One region of the Ochrobactrum sp. Marseille-Q0166 genome, then DNA from elsewhere that is predicted to be linked to it. Evidence: riboswitches for the same ligand, from Rfam matches in the RefSeq annotation. Region 1 holds a riboswitch; the other holds the start of a gene.

Evidence for each region. Region 1 has a riboswitch for thiamine pyrophosphate ahead of thiD (bifunctional hydroxymethylpyrimidine kinase/phosphomethylpyrimidine kinase). Riboswitches for the same ligand answer to the same signal wherever they lie in the genome.
Region 2: linked by a shared signal. The riboswitch ahead of thiB (thiamine ABC transporter substrate binding subunit) and the one ahead of thiD (bifunctional hydroxymethylpyrimidine kinase/phosphomethylpyrimidine kinase) in region 1 are both predicted to bind thiamine pyrophosphate.

The regions. Positions count from the first base shown of each region.
Region 1 covers NZ_JACJUO010000001.1:22,402-30,288, reverse strand. Annotated here, with positions in the region: gene H5024_RS00130 (FAD-dependent oxidoreductase) at 1-890, opposite strand, end outside; gene thiD (bifunctional hydroxymethylpyrimidine kinase/phosphomethylpyrimidine kinase) at 890-1,753, opposite strand; TPP riboswitch at 1,842-1,999, opposite strand; gene H5024_RS00120 (bifunctional diguanylate cyclase/phosphodiesterase) at 2,231-4,354, shown strand; gene H5024_RS00115 (heavy metal translocating P-type ATPase) at 4,457-6,937, shown strand; gene H5024_RS00110 (hypothetical protein) at 6,941-7,159, opposite strand; gene H5024_RS00105 (glucose/quinate/shikimate family membrane-bound PQQ-dependent dehydrogenase) at 7,186-7,887, shown strand, end outside.
Region 2 covers NZ_JACJUO010000001.1:682,188-690,074, reverse strand. Annotated here, with positions in the region: gene H5024_RS03225 (aldo/keto reductase) at 1-769, shown strand, start outside; gene H5024_RS03220 (ABC-F family ATP-binding cassette domain-containing protein) at 792-2,618, opposite strand; gene H5024_RS03215 (hypothetical protein) at 2,758-3,042, opposite strand; gene H5024_RS03210 (thiamine diphosphokinase) at 3,189-3,833, opposite strand; TPP riboswitch at 3,919-4,031, shown strand; gene thiB (thiamine ABC transporter substrate binding subunit) at 4,081-5,085, shown strand; gene thiP (thiamine/thiamine pyrophosphate ABC transporter permease ThiP) at 5,061-6,710, shown strand; gene thiQ (thiamine ABC transporter ATP-binding protein) at 6,707-7,453, shown strand; gene cdlP (cell division protease CdlP) at 7,646-7,887, shown strand, end outside.

The sequences.
Region 1 (7,887 bases):
AGCCCGTTGACATAGATTGTTTGGCCGCGTTTACGCACACGCGGCATATTATCGGGGAAGGCCGGGCGGGCATCGACGCCGGTTTCCAGAATTTCCGCCTCACCGAATGCCGGGTGCAGCGCATAGGCGGCGCTGAGCATTTCCAGCGTCGAGCGAACGCTGATGCCGCCCCGCTCATCGCTTTCGATCATGGTAGCGCCGATCATGTGGATACCGTCGCCGCGCGGCACGATGTAAAGCGGGATGCGCGGATGTAGTAGGCGCACAGGACGTGACAGATTGATGTCGCGGGAGCGAACGATCAGCATTTCGCCCTTAACGCCGCGCAAATCCTGCAACTGATCGCGTGCTGCAAGGCCACGCGCATCGACGGTGATATCGCTGTCGATTTTCACCTCTTTCGCATCTTGATCGAGATGAAAGATGACTCCTTTCTTTTGCAGGTTTTCTGCAAGCTCGATCAACGTGTCGCGTGGGTTGAGATGGCCTTCTTCAGCAAAGAAAAGCCCCTGCCGGAAACGGCCTGCAAGGTCCGGCTCCAGTGCATCGATCTGTTCACAATCGATTGTTTCAAAGGCTTGTGTGCGGCGAGCAAAGCGGCGAAGCTCAGTCGCATCGCGCGTATGCGAGAGCACCAGCGTGCCCTTGCGGTGGACCGTCGAAACATGCCGTTCCCACCAACCAATCGCCTCTTGTCCTAGCCTGACAACCGGCTCTTCCGCACTCTCGCCTTCGCACCATGGGGCCAGCATTCCGCCTGCAAACCATGAGCAGCTGTCGGAGCCGATTGCAGTGCTTTTGGCAATCACGGTGACAGCATGTCCCTGATTGTTAAATTCTGCAGCACAGGCAAGGCCTGCAACACCTGCGCCGATGATGGTGACGCGCATTATTCTGTCTCCCATAACGCGTGGAAGTGGTGCACGGGGCCATGTCCGTTTCCGACGTGCAATTTGTTTGCCGAGCGGATGGCCGCTTGCAGATAGGTGTGAGCCTCGCGCAGTGCCTGTTCCATCGAACGACCTTTGCCAAGACCCGCTGCAATTGCCGATGACAGGGTGCAGCCGGTGCCGTGAGTGTGCTGTGTGTCGATACGTGGCGCTTCCAACTTAATAGTCGGCAGGTCTTTGCGGATGAGGAGGTCAGTGCAGATATCGCCCTCAGCATGTCCGCCTTTCATCAGCACGGCCTTTGCACCAAGGCCGAGCAGGGCGCGACCCTGTGCTTCCGCCTCATCATTATTGCAGGCGATTGCACAATCGAGCAGGCAGGCAGCTTCCGGCCGGTTTGGCGTCAGGAGGCTTGCAAGCGGGATCAGTCTTTCGCGTAATGTCGAGATTGCCGCTTCGCTTAAAAGCCTGTCGCCGGATTTCGCCACCATCACCGGATCAAGAACCACCGGGCCAGAGAAATGCCTAAGGCCTTTGGCGATTGCCTGAATGGTTTCCGGCACCGACACCATGCCGATCTTGACCGAAGCCACATTAATATCGCTGAAGACAGCATCAATCTGTGCAGCAACGATTTCGGACGGAATGTCATGGACAGCCGTGACCGCTAATGTGTTCTGTGCGGTAATCGCCGTGATCACGCTCGCACCGTAGACGTTCAACGCCGAAAAGGTTTTGATATCGGCCTGAATACCCGCACCGCCGCCGCTGTCGGAGCCTGCAATGGTTACGCAGATGGGCACGGATGCACCATTGCTGTTGCTAGCTATTGTTCGGGAGAGGCTTTGTCTTACGTCTGTCATGTCGTCTCTCATTCCGAACGGAAAATTGAGACGTCATGAACTTGATTTTGGGTTTTGCCCCATGGAGGATGAGTTCCTCCTTGTTCGCGACGCGCCAAACTCCGTTCCCTACGCAGGTATTACCCGGATCAGGTTCAATGGGTTAACGCTATCGCGTCTCTCAGCCTCTTATGATCGTAATATCGGACGGAAAACCGCTTTGCACTTTTCCTGATATTGCGTCTTGAGGCACCCCAACGAATTTTGTGCTTTAGGCATAGGCCGGAACAAGGTTGGGGTCAAGCTGCCTCGTTAACGCAAGATCAGGAATAAATTTAAAGAATAGTTAGATTTTTATATTATTCTTTGGGTTAGCATGCATTAGTCAATGCAGGGAAACTGTCGTCCCGGTGCAGACGATTTATCTGATTCTTGGGAACGATTATCTCGTGGGGGCGAGGAGTTTTGGATCAGGTTCAGTCTGATGAGGGGGCGCAAATGGCAAAGCGAGAAGCCGGAGAGGCTTACGCGGGTGATGCGGTGGTGCGAACCTCAGATGAGGATTTTCGCGTCCTGTTCACGACACACCCCACGCCGATGTGGGTTTATGATCCTGAAACATTGCGCTTTGTCGTAATGAACGAAACTGCATGTGCGCTCTATGGCTATTCGCCAGATGACGTACCTGCAATGACGGTTCTCGATATCCGTCCCAAGAGCGAACATGAGCAAATGCTCGCTGCAATACGCGACAAGAGCGACCTTGAGCGCCCCCGACAGTGGCAGCATATCAAAGCCAATGGCGATATAATTGAGGTCGTAACTTATGGGCGGCAGGTTTTGTTCAATGGAAAAAATGCCATCCTTGCGATCATTCAGGATCTGACTGAACTTACCCAGATCACCCGGCAGGCTAACCATACGCAGTCACTGCTTGATGGTCTGGTTGACAACATGCCTTTGGGTGTTTTCGTTAAAGATATGCACGATGAGGGGCGCTATGTTCTTTATAATAAAGCTGCCGCTGCCATTTGTGGCCATCGCATTGAACAGGTTGTAGGTTCTCTCGATGCAGAGATTTTTCCTGTCGAAGAGGCAAAGCTTCTGACGCAGCAGGATCGTCTGGCCATGCGCCGGGGCGATGTGCTGACGATAGAACGCGATATTGGATTTATAGACGGAACGCCACGCAGAATGCGGATTGTCAAGCGTCCCATTCCCCCAATCGGTAGCGATCATCCGCGTTATCTGATCGGAATAGTTGAGGATATTACTGAACGGCGACAAACTGAACAGCGCATGGCGCATATCGCAATGCATGACAGCCTCACGGATTTGCCGAACCGTGCCTATTTTTCTCAACACATTGAAGCCATGTTGAAAAAGGGCGAAAGCGCCCCGGCATTTGCACTTCTTTATCTCGATATTGATCATTTCAAAAATATCAACGACAGCAGAGGTCATCAGATTGGCGACCAGTTGCTGCAACAGACTGCTGAACGTCTCAAGTGTCTCACCAATAGCGACCAGTTTCTTGCGCGGCTGGGTGGCGATGAGTTCGCCCTGATTTTTCGCAGCGATACTGTTTCCCATATTGCCATGTTTGCGGACAGGCTTTTGTCTGCATTTGAGGACCCGTTTGAATTGGGGGCGACATCAGAGTTTATCTCTTGCAGTATCGGGATTGCTCAAGCGCCACTGCATGGCGATTGTACGGATGTGCTGATGCGCAATGCCGATCTGGCGCTTTATGCGGCCAAGGCCAATGGCCGGAGGACATTCAGCTTCTATCAACAGTCCCTGCGTCTGGCTGTCGAAAAACGCCATGCTATGATGACAGATCTGCGTATTGCATTGGCATCGGAACAATTCGAACTGCATTATCAGCCCATCTTCAATCTGAAAACAGGTCAAATATCCGGCTTTGAAGTCCTGCTTCGATGGTGGCACCCCACTTTGGGTCTGGTGTCGCCCGCAGATTTCATTCCGATTGCTGAAGAAGCAGGCTTGATCGGAACTATTGGCGACTGGGTGCTCAGACAAGCCTGCCTTGAGGCAGCTTCCTGGCCGCATGGGATCAAGGTTTCAGTCAATCTTTCGCCGGTGCAGTTCAATCAAACGACGCTGCTCGATTCTGTCACTGGAGCACTTCAAGCGGCGTCCCTTTGCCCCGAGCGCCTTGAGCTCGAAATCACGGAATCTGTATTTCTGCAAAACAGCAAACATAATACCGAACAGCTGTTTGAACTGCGCCGTTTGGGTGTTCGGATTGCCATGGATGATTTTGGTACGGGCTATTCATCTCTTAGCTATCTGCGCTCATTCCCGTTTGACAAAATCAAGGTGGATCGGAGTTTTGTATCGGGTATTGAAGTCGATACCCGCGATCTGGCGATCATTCAGGCTGTTGCTACGCTTGGGGCTGGTTTTCGGATTGTCACGACAGCCGAAGGTGTAGAAACCAAGCAGCAGCTCGACTGCCTGCGCGAACAGAATTTTGGTGAGGTGCAGGGCTTTCTGATGGGCCGCCCCATGCCTGCCAGTGAAGTGACTGATTTCATTCAGACGCGATGCGGCTTAATTCTTGAAATGATTGGGTCTGAAAGAGAAATGTCGCTCTGACTGTTTCATCCTATTATGAGGCTTGACCTTCCAACGGTGGGAAGGGTTATCTGTCATGCAACTCATGAAGTCGCTCCCAAAATGGGGCGGAAAAGGATTGCCATGAACAAGCCAGTCAAATCCGATAAAACAAGTTTTGCCATTCCGGTTGAGGGCATGAGCTGCGCCTCCTGTGTATCTTCCGTTGAGAAAGCTGTCGCAAAAGTGCCGGGTGTTGAAAAGGTGTCTGTCAATCTGGCGACTGAACGCGCCGATGTGACCTTCAAGGCAGTCCCCGACATGCCTGCGGTTATCGATGCTATCCGCAAAGCTGGTTACGACGTACCAGCATCAAGTGCTGATCTTGCTATTGAGGGTATGAGTTGCGCTTCCTGTGTGAGCAATGTTGAGAAGGCATTGAATGCAGTACCCGGCGTGACGCGTGCAAGCGTCAATCTCGCAACCGAGCGTGCCCATGTTGAACTGGCTGGGCAGGTGCCGCTTTCTGATCTGATCAGGGCAGTTGAAAAGGCTGGTTATGAAGCCCGTTCGCTCGAGGAAGCCGGCAGCGTTGCAAAGCCTGAAACGCAATCTGAAAAGCGCGATGCGGAAGCGGTTGAGCTGAAAAAGAATGTCATTCTGGCAGCGGTTCTGACGCTGCCGGTCTTTATTCTTGAAATGGGATCACATCTCGTTCCGGCTTTGCACATGTTTGTCATGGAAACGATCGGGATGCAGAACAGCTGGTATTTCCAGTTTGTGCTGACAACGCTTGTGCTGTTTGGTCCGGGCATGCGGTTTTTCAAAAAAGGCATTCCGGCTTTGTTGCGCGCAGCCCCCGACATGAATTCGCTGGTTGTGGTCGGTACAACGGCGGCGTGGGGCTTTTCGGTTGTTGCGACTTTCTGGCCTGACATTCTGCCTGAAGGAACCGTCAATGTCTATTTTGAGGCTGCAGCCGTCATTGTCACACTGATCCTGATTGGCCGCTATCTGGAAGCGCGCGCCAAGGGGCGCACTTCGGCTGCAATCAGCCGTCTCGTTGGCTTGCAGGCAAAGTCAGCACGCGTCATGCGTAATGGTGAAACAATCGATGTGCCGCTGGAAGATGTTCGCGCAGGTGATATCGTTCAGGTCCGTCCGGGCGAGAAGGTTCCGGTTGACGGTGCAGTGATCGAAGGCTCGTCTTACGTGGATGAATCGATGATTACCGGCGAGCCTGTGCCTGTTGCCAAGGAAGCAGGCGCAGAAGTTGTCGGAGGCACGATCAACAAGACCGGTGCTTTCACCTTCCGCGCAACCAAAGTTGGGCGCGATATGGTCATCTCGCAGATCGTGCGGATGGTTGAGGATGCGCAGGCCGACAAGCTGCCCATTCAAGCCAAGGTCGATAAGGTCACCGGCTGGTTCGTACCTGCCGTTCTGGGTGCTGCACTCATCACCTTTATTGCATGGCTTTTAATCGGCGGTACGGCGATGATGGGCTACGCGCTGGTGAATGCTATCGCGGTTGTCATCATTGCGTGTCCATGCGCCATGGGTCTTGCAACGCCGACTTCAATCATGGTCGGCACCGGCCGGGCTGCCGAGTTCGGCGTTCTGTTCCGTCGTGGTGATGCACTGCAAACCTTGCGCGACGCATCGGTGATTGCGGTCGACAAAACGGGTACATTGACGCAGGGCAAGCCCGCTCTGGCGCATTTCGCTGTTGTTGATGGTATCGATAAAGATGAAGCGCTGGCGCTGGTTGCTGCGGTGGAAGCGCGTTCCGAGCATCCAATTGCCGATGCGATTGTGAGCGCTGCAAAGGAACAGGGTCTGAAACTTGCTGATGTTTCCGATTTTGAATCCGTCCCTGGCTTCGGGCTGAAAGCCAAAGTATCCGGCCATGAAGTTGCCATTGGGGCTGATCGCTATATGCAAAAGCTTGGGGCTGATGTTTCAGTCTTTGCGGATGATGCCAGCCGTTTGGGTGATGAAGGCCAGACACCGCTTTATGCCGCAATCGATGGAAAGCTTGCAGCAATCATCACGGTTGCCGATCCGATGAAGGAAACTACGCCTGCCGCCATTGCTGCCATGCATGAGCAGGGTCTGAAAGTGGCGATGATCACGGGCGATAATCGCCGCACTGCACAGGCGATTGCCAAGCGCCTTGGCATTGATGAAGTCGTTGCGGAAGTGCTGCCCGATGGTAAGGTCGAGGCGTTGAAGCGTCTGTCGGCTGGTGGAAATCGCATTGCCTTCGTGGGCGATGGTATCAATGACGCACCCGCACTTGCGGCTGCCGATGTGGGTATCGCGATTGGCACCGGCACAGATATTGCGATTGAAAGTGCGGATGTTGTGCTGATGTCGGGCGATCTGCGTGGCGTGGTCAATGCGATTGCAATCTCGAAAGCCACCATTCGCAATATCAGCGAAAACCTGTTCTGGGCATTTGCCTATAATGTCGCGCTGATCCCGGTTGCAGCCGGTATTCTCTATCCGTTCACAGGCACGCTTTTGTCGCCGGTGCTGGCGGCCGGCGCCATGGCGCTTTCCAGTATTTTTGTGCTGAGCAACGCGCTGCGACTGCGTGGGTTCAAAAGCCCGATGGCTTGATTTTTACCACGTATCGGCAATCCACCTGATTGCCGATACGTCTTTATTTCTTTTACATAACCCCTCTGGATTTTTCATTTCGCCGCCTATTTGTTTGAGCAGGCAGTGTTTTGTTGTTTGCGAAGCCGTTTGCTGCAATATTTCCACCAAACTCAGGAATACCTCGATTTTCTCTATCCTTGCGGCTTTTGGCAGCTGAACTGCAATGCACGGCAGGGCCATGGTCACTACTCGAAGGGGGTAATGTCTTGCTTGTTTCTCTGACGGCTATTTTACTTTTATTGATTGGTCTTGGACTCGGTGCCGCGGGCATCTACCTTGTCACACTGGGCGGCAGCTGGTTTTTCGTCATTGCTGCCATTGGCTTTCTGCTGACGGGCATCTTCCTTTTCAAAAGAAGTGCAATTGCGCTCTGGATTTACGCGCTCGTCATTCTTGGCGCGCTTGGTTGGGCTGTCTCTGAAGTCGGTTTCGACTGGTGGGGCCTTGGTTCGACCGGCGGCGTGATCGTTCTTCTCGGCCTGTGGCTCTTGACGCCATGGATAAGAAAGCCGCTCAATGGCGGCGGCTTGCCGCTGACTATTGCCACTCTGGCAGCTCTGGTGGTCGCCGGTTATTCGATGACGCAGGATCCATGGAATATTTCGGGTGACCTGCCCACCGAAAAAGTGGTTTCATCACCTGATCTGGGCGGCAATGTTCCCGATGGGGAGTGGCATCAATATGGCCGCACACCTTACGGGCAGCGCTATTCGCCGCTGACGCAAATCACACCTAAAAATGTTTCCAAGCTTAAGGTTGCCTGGCAATATCAGACCGGTGATGTGAAGCAGCCGGAAGATGTCGGTGAAACGACCTATCAGGTCACACCGCTGAAAATTGGCGATTCGCTTTATCTATGTACGCCGCATAACTGGGCTATTGCGCTTGATGCGGCGACCGGCAAGGAA
Region 2 (7,887 bases), 660 kb from region 1:
TGCCGGTGGTGAATCGGAAACCATTATCGGCAACTGGCTGAAATCCCGCGGCCTGCGCCACAAGGTTATCATTGCAACAAAAGTAGGTTCGGAGATGGGGCCAAACGAAAAAGGCCTTTCACCAAGCTATATCCGCAAAGCCGTCGATGCCTCCCTCAAACGACTGCAGACCGACTATATCGATCTCTATCAGTCGCACTGGGATGATCCAGAAACTCCGTTTGAAGACGTTCTTGGCACCTATCAGGAGCTAATCAAGGCCGGTAAAGTCCGAGCAATCGGCGCATCCAATCTGACACCGGAACGTCTGACGGAATCGCTTGATGTTGCGAAGCAGCATGGCCTGCCCCGCTATGAAACCTTGCAGCCGCTTTATAATCTCTATGACAGGGCTGCTTTTGAGGATGGACTTGAAGCGATCTGCCGCGACAATGGGCTGGGCGTTATCAGTTACTTTTCGCTGGCTTCAGGTTTTCTGACCGGCAAATACCGCTCGAAAGATGATCTCGGCCAAAGTGCACGCGGTCAAGCCGTGGAAAAATACCTGACGGATCGCGGGTCGCGGATTATTGCAGCGCTCGATCAGGTCGCTCGTGCCAATGACGCTAAGCCCGCGCAAATCGCAATTGCCTGGCTGATTGCAAGACCATCCATCACTGCGCCAATTGCAAGCGCCACACGCCTCACCCAGCTCAATGAGCTGCTTGACGCCGCTCAGATCAAACTTGATGCGGAGGCTATTGCCCTGCTCGACAAGGCAAGCGCTTAAACACGTCTTCGAGGGATAGTCATTATCCCTCGATCTCTTCGCGCAACATCTCCAGTTCCAGCCATTCTTCTTCCATGGCAGAGTGTTCAGAGCGCTTCTTTTCAAGAAGATCGGCGGTTTTCGAAAACAGCGTCGGGTCCTTGGCGTAAAGCTGCGGGTCGGCAAGCTTGCCTTCCAGCAGAGTCATTTCCTTTGCCAAAGCATCCATTTTGCCGGGTAGGGTTTCAAGTGCGAATTTCTGCTTATAGGAAAGCTTGCGCTTTTCATCGCGCTTCTCACCACTCCGGGGCTGGGATGCATCCTCATCCTTTTCATCAGTACGAGCGCTCGCCGTCTTGACGTTACGCTTTGCCAACGCCTGCTCTTTACGCTGTGCCATCATATCGGCATAGCCACCAGCATATTCGAGCCAGTTGCCATCACCTTCCGGCGCGATCACAGACGTCACAGTGCGATCAAGAAAATCGCGGTCGTGGCTGACAAGGATGACTGTTCCCGGAAAGCCGGAAACCAGTTCCTGCAACAGATCAAGCGTTTCCATGTCGAGATCGTTGGTCGGTTCGTCAAGGATCAGCAGATTTGCAGGCCGTGCCAGAACGCGTGCCAACATCAGACGTGCGCGTTCACCACCGGAAAGTTCGCGGATGGGGGTCCGCGCCTGTTCCGGCTGAAACAGGAAGTCTTTCATGTAGGAGACAACATGGCGCTGCTCGCCATTCACCACGAGACTCTCCCCGCGCCCGTCTGTGAGATAATGCGCAAGCGTGTCATCAAGGTTCAGACTTTCACGCTTCTGATCAAGCTCGGCCATTTCCAGATTAACGCCAAGACGCAATGTACCGGAATCCGGCTCAAGCTTGCCGGTCAGCATCGATAAAAGCGTGGTCTTGCCTGCGCCGTTTGGTCCAACAAGGCCGATGCGATCACCACGTTGAACACGGGCCGAAAAATCCTGAACAAGAACGCGTTCACCATAGGCCTTGTTAAGCTTCTTCGCTTCAATCACCAGCTTGCCGGATTCTTTGGAATCACTTGCCGTCAGAACTGCTGTGCCCTGCGCCTTGCGATGATTGCGGAAATCAGCGCGCATGGAGTGCAACTCACCGAGACGGCGCATATTGCGCTTGCGCCGTGCGGTTACGCCATAGCGCAACCAATGTTCCTCGCGCGCAATCTGGCGTCCAAGCTTGTGATGATCCCGCTCTTCTTCTTCTAGAATCTTGTCGCGCCATTCCTCGAAATGACCAAAGCCCTGATCGATGCGGCGGGTAAGGCCACGATCAAGCCAGACCGTTGAGCGGCTGACATTCTCCAGAAAGCGGCGGTCGTGCGAGATTAGAACGATGGCCGAACGGATTTGGCGCAGCTCACCTTCAAGCCATTCGATCGTCGTGAGATCAAGATGGTTGGTCGGCTCGTCGAGCAGAAGCACATCAGGCTGCGGAGCAATCACGCGGGCAAGGGCTGCACGACGCGCTTCACCGCCCGACAGGTGATCGGGCTTTTCCTCGCCGGTCAAGCCCAGATGTTCCAGCAGATAGGTCACGCGATGCGGATCATCCGTTGGTCCAAGACCAGCTTCCACATAAGCGCGCACATTGGCAAAGCCATCAAGATCAGGCACCTGCGGCAGATAGCGGATAGTGGCACCTGGATGTTTGTAGATTTCGCCAGATGTTGGTTCGACCATGCCCGCTGCAATTTTAAGCAGGGTTGACTTGCCAGAACCATTGCGTCCGACCAGCGCAATGCGGTCGCCCTCACTAACCGAAAGGGCTGCATCTTCCAGAAGCGGGGTGCCGCCAAAGGTAAGCTTGATCTGATCGAGGCGAAGAAGCGGAGGTGCCATGGTTCTCTTTGAAAATGCCGTTGAAATTTCTGCCCTGCTTGTCGGGGACAAAACACGTTCTGTCAAATGGTATGGCCAAAAAAGAAGCAGGCCGGGGTTACCCGGCCTGCTTGAGAATTGTAACCGCTAGACGATCAGCTTAGTTACAAGGTGCTTCATAAACGCGACCGTAGTTATCGCGATAACGGCAGTACTGAACGCCGTTACGGGTCTGTGCTGCACCAAGAAGCGTACCGGCGACGCCACCGATTGCTGCGCCAGCCAGAGCACCGCGGCCATTGCCGCCGATAGCACCGCCAGCGAGCGCACCAAGAGCTGCACCACCGACACCATAGCCAGCAGTACGCTGTTCAGCCGTCGTGCATGCTGCTGTTGAGAACGCAAGCGCGCCGACGATTGCAATCATGGAAAGACGTGATTTCATGAAACAATCTCCTAATAGAGTTACACCAACACCGACTTTGCGTCCCCAATTTCGGCGTAAAGCAGATTTTACCCGCTTGGGAACATTTACAATACGTTTCAACCGTCAGCGTCAAGCAGTTTCAATTGGTAAGGTTAGCAGCCATTCTAAAGTGGGGTCTCTTCACCAAAGTTGGCTACAAGTATCGCTAGACCTGAACGCACGGAAACACAAAGAGTTCCACGCACAATGTTGGAAACGGTCCAGGAAGAGCCGAACGGCAGTGTCACATTATCTAACGGCCACTCTGCATTTTTGATCGACAAGCCCTCAACCTTGCAGAAATTTATCACGCTGAACGACGTGCCGTCTGCAAAATCGTAGAGAAAATCGCCGGGTATCAGAGGCCAGGCTTCTTCCTCTCCACTGGATAGAAGAATGGTGCGCCCCTCTGCCGCCTGCGCTGTCGCCATGGTGAGGTGCAGCAGCGTATGATCAGTACGCGCACCGCCGAAGGCACCGCACAAAATGACCTTTTCCGCACCCCGCTCATAGGCTTCCGACAGCGCAAGCTCGCCATCGGTCATGTCTTTGGCACGCGGAAAAGTCTTTTGCGGCACATGGGCATACTGTTCTTTCAACGCATCGGATGCGGAATCAAAATCCCCCAGCCACAGCTCCGGCTCTACGTCCAGCGCGACCGCATGACGTATGCCACTATCCGCCGCAAGAACACGCGCTCCTGCAATCTGGCTTTTCAAACGATCCGTGACGACAAGATCGCCGCCGAGTAGAATGACAAATGTGCTCATAAACCGCTCATAACATGCAGAAATTATAGCTCAAAGCCCGCATTGCAATCCCTTGCCCTTCCCGATGCAAACATCTATTGTCAACTCCGCTCTAACGGGGTGCCATTCAATCTTCGAATGGCTGAGAGGCCGTACGCCGGCTAACCCGCTGAACCTGATCCGGTTTGTACCGGCGGAGGGATTAGATGCGCTCCGGTTTTCGACAACGGCGCTCAATCCTTTTCAATGAAAGAAAGGACATGCCGTTATGCGGCTTTTATCTCTGCTTACACTGTCGCTGAGCGCAGCTTTTGCCTTTGCACCTGTTGCTCACGCCAAAGACAAGTTGACCATCTACACCTATGACAGCTTCGTTTCGGAGTGGGGTCCAGGCCCAAAGGTCAAGGAAAACTTCGAGAAAGAATGCGATTGCGAGCTGGAATGGGTGGCATCAGCCGATGGCGTAGCACTGCTCAATCGCCTCAAGCTTGAGGGCGGCAATACCAAAGCGGACATCGTTCTTGGCCTCGACACGAACCTGACCACCGAAGCACGCGCCACGGGCTACTTCGCGCCAAGCGGCATTGATCTTTCCAATGTCAAAGTGCCTGGCGACTTCAAGGACGATATTTTCGTACCTTATGATTACGGCTATTTCGCTATTGTCTATGATTCCGAAAAGCTGCCAAATCCGCCGAAAAGCCTGAAAGAGCTGGTCGAAGGCGATCCTTCGCAAAAGATCGTCATTCAGGATCCGCGCACATCGACACCGGGCCTCGGCATTCTGCTCTGGATCAAATCTGTCTATGGCGATCAGGCAGGCGAAGCTTGGGAAAAGCTGCAGAAGCGCATTCTCACGGTTACGCCGGGCTGGTCGGAAGCCTATGGCCTGTTCACCAAGGGTGAAGCACCAATGGTGCTGTCATACACCACCTCTCCTGCCTATCATATGATTGCCGAGAATACGGAGCGCTATAAGGCGCTGGCTTATCCTGAAGGCAATTACCTTCAGGTCGAGCTTGCCGCCCAGACAACAACCGGTGCCAAGAACCCGCTGGCGCAGAAATTCCTCGCTTTCATGACCGGCCCCGGCTTTCAGGATGTAATCCCTGAAACCAACTGGATGTTCCCGGCAGGCAAAACCTCCGCGCCTCTTGCGGCCGCCTTCGACAAACTGCCGAAGCCTGAAAAGACCCTTCTCATCCCGGCAGACGAGGTTGCAAAGAACCGTAAGGCCTGGGTCGATGAATGGCTGGCTGCTTCCAGCAAATGAGTGAAACGCTGACCAGAACCCGGCCAGTCCAGACAACGCCCGCAATCAAATCTCTTGCGGGCGTACTGGCGCTTGGCTTTCTGGCAAGTCTGGTCGGCGGCTCGCTAATCGCCCTGGGGCTTGAGGCGAGCGGCTTTAGCTTCAGCATATTTCTTGATCCCTATCTTCAGCGTATCGCACGTTTCACGATCTGGCAGGCAGTTCTGTCGAGCCTGCTTTCGGTGCTGTTTGCCATTCCGGTGGCGCGCGCACTTTATTCGGAAGCCGGTTTTCCGGGGCGCGGGCTGATCCTGCGCCTTTTCGCGCTGCCACTCGCCCTGCCCGCTCTTGTAACTGTGCTCGGTATTACCAGCATTTACGGACGCAATGGCTTTATTGCGCAGATATCTCAGGTGCTGGGATATCCGGTACAACCCGATATTTACGGTTTGGCAGGCATTCTGATCGCGCATGTATTTTTCAACATGCCCCTGGCGGTTCGGCTCATTCTGGCAGCCTATGAATCGATACCCGCTGACTACTGGAAACTCGCAGCACAACTCGGCATGAAGGGCACAGCTCGCTTTCGTCTGATCGAATGGCCGACCATAAGGCGCAACCTGCCCGGCATGATTGGCCTTATCTTCATGCTGTGCGTGACGAGCTTCACAACGGTTCTGACCCTCGGCGGCGGGCCACGCGCCACGACACTGGAAGTTGCAATCTATCAAAGCCTGCATTTCGATTTTGATCCAGCACGCGCTGTGGCACTCACATTGGCGCAGCTGACACTCACCATATTGATTCTCGCAGCCTTACGCCTCACGGGTCGACCTTCGGAAGAGGGGTTCACTCTCACCACTGCCCCGCGCCGCTATGGCGGGCCAGACGGCCTTGAACGCCTCTTTAATATAGTGGCCATTAGCATCGGCTTTCTCTATGTGGCCTTGCCCGTTACGGGCATTGTGGTATCCGGGCTTGCCGCTGATCTCATGCGCCTGATGAGTGAAAGAGCCGTATTAAATGCCATTGGCACCAGCATTGTTCTGGGATTTGGTGCAGCGCTTCTTGCCGTCATCCTGTCGCTTTCCCTTGTGATCGCGCGCGAAGCAACCAAAAGCAGGCGCTTGGCAAATCTCTTCGATACGGGTGCAAGCCTCATCCTTGTGATGCCGCCCATCGTCATTGGTGCCGGCTGGTTTATTTTGCTGCGTCACTTCACCGACCCATTCACGATGGCTCCTTTCATGGTCGTGACAGTCAATGCGGCAATGGCGATGCCTTTTGCCGTGCGCCTGCTGCGTCCGGCATGGGATACATCAGCTGTTCGTCATAATCGACTTTGCGCGCAGCTCGGCATATCCGGCTTGAACCGGTTGCGGCTCATCGACTGGCCAGCCATTCGCAGGCCTTTTGGCATGGCATTCGCATTTGCAATGGCGCTTTCTCTGGGCGATCTCGGCACAATTGCGCTTTTTGGCAGCGACGCGCTGCAAACCCTGCCCTATCTGCTGTTGCAGCGTATGGGCAGCTACCGCACATTCGATGCAGCGGGCCTTGCGCTGATTCTCGGAATCCTATGTCTTTGTCTGATGATGATTGCCGACCGCGCAGCCGCAGCCCGAAAGGAAAGTCCGCTTAAATGAATGCGCTCAGCAAGAGTAATCTCAGCGAAATCAAGCTCCATGATGTGCGTTTCAACTATGGCGAAACGATAATGGAATTTGAAGCGATCATTCCGGGCGGCGCGATTGCAGCAATTGTCGGACCAAGCGGCTCAGGCAAATCCACTTTACTTAACCTAATTGCCGGTTTTGAAACCCCGCAATCAGGGAAGATTACAATTGGCAATCAGGATGTAACGAGCCTGCCGCCAGCATCTCGGCCCGTATCGATGGTGTTTCAGGAAAACAATCTGTTTGCTCATCTGAGCGTTGAACAGAATGTCGGGCTTGGCCGTTCCCCGAACCTGAGGCTAAACCAGCAGGACCGCGCAGCAATCGCAACGGCACTGGATCGTGTGGGGCTGAAAGGCAAAGAGAACCGCAAACCCGAAGCCCTTTCGGGTGGTGAACGCCAGCGCGTCGCAATTGCACGCGCGCTGGTGCGGGCAAGACCGGTCTTATTGCTGGACGAAGCCTTTGCATCGCTTGGGCCTGCACTGCGGCACCAGATGCTTGATCTTGTGCGGGAGCTGCACAAGGAAAACGGCATGACCGTTCTGATGGTCACGCATACGCCGGAAGACGCGCTCTATCTCGATACACTGTTGCTATTTCTCGACAATGGCCGAATTTCTGCACAAGGCCCGGCCCATGCGCTGCTATCGCCATCTGGACCGGAAGCTTTGAAACACTATATCGGTGGTGAAACCTCAAAGCTCAAATAGAGTTAACGCTGTGGACATATTTTGTTCGCATTCGCCTTGAAGAACGGCTTTGAGGACTGATCTACTTCTTGTAGGTACTTCAGTCTATGGCTAGATTTGCGCCAATGCCAACGGTGCTGATTCAATTGCGAGGGTAAAATACTGTTCCGTCACACGACCCGTCTCCGGGCCTCCCTGTGTCTCCCCCTTTCTCTGCCAGAACGGGCACAGCGCAATTGGCGGAAACCAGCCATTGGTTTTGGCTTGCTTGCTGTCAGCCTGATTTCGGGCTGCCAGTCGATCAATTCAAGCAAGGATCTTGGACTGCAGCCTTCATCAAATCCTGTCACCGTTGAAAACGTCACCCGTAACGACCGGCTGGCACAGATCGGCGCGCAACAGCATCCACGCATCCTCGCCACTTACGGCGGCGAATATAAAGATCCGAAGCTTGA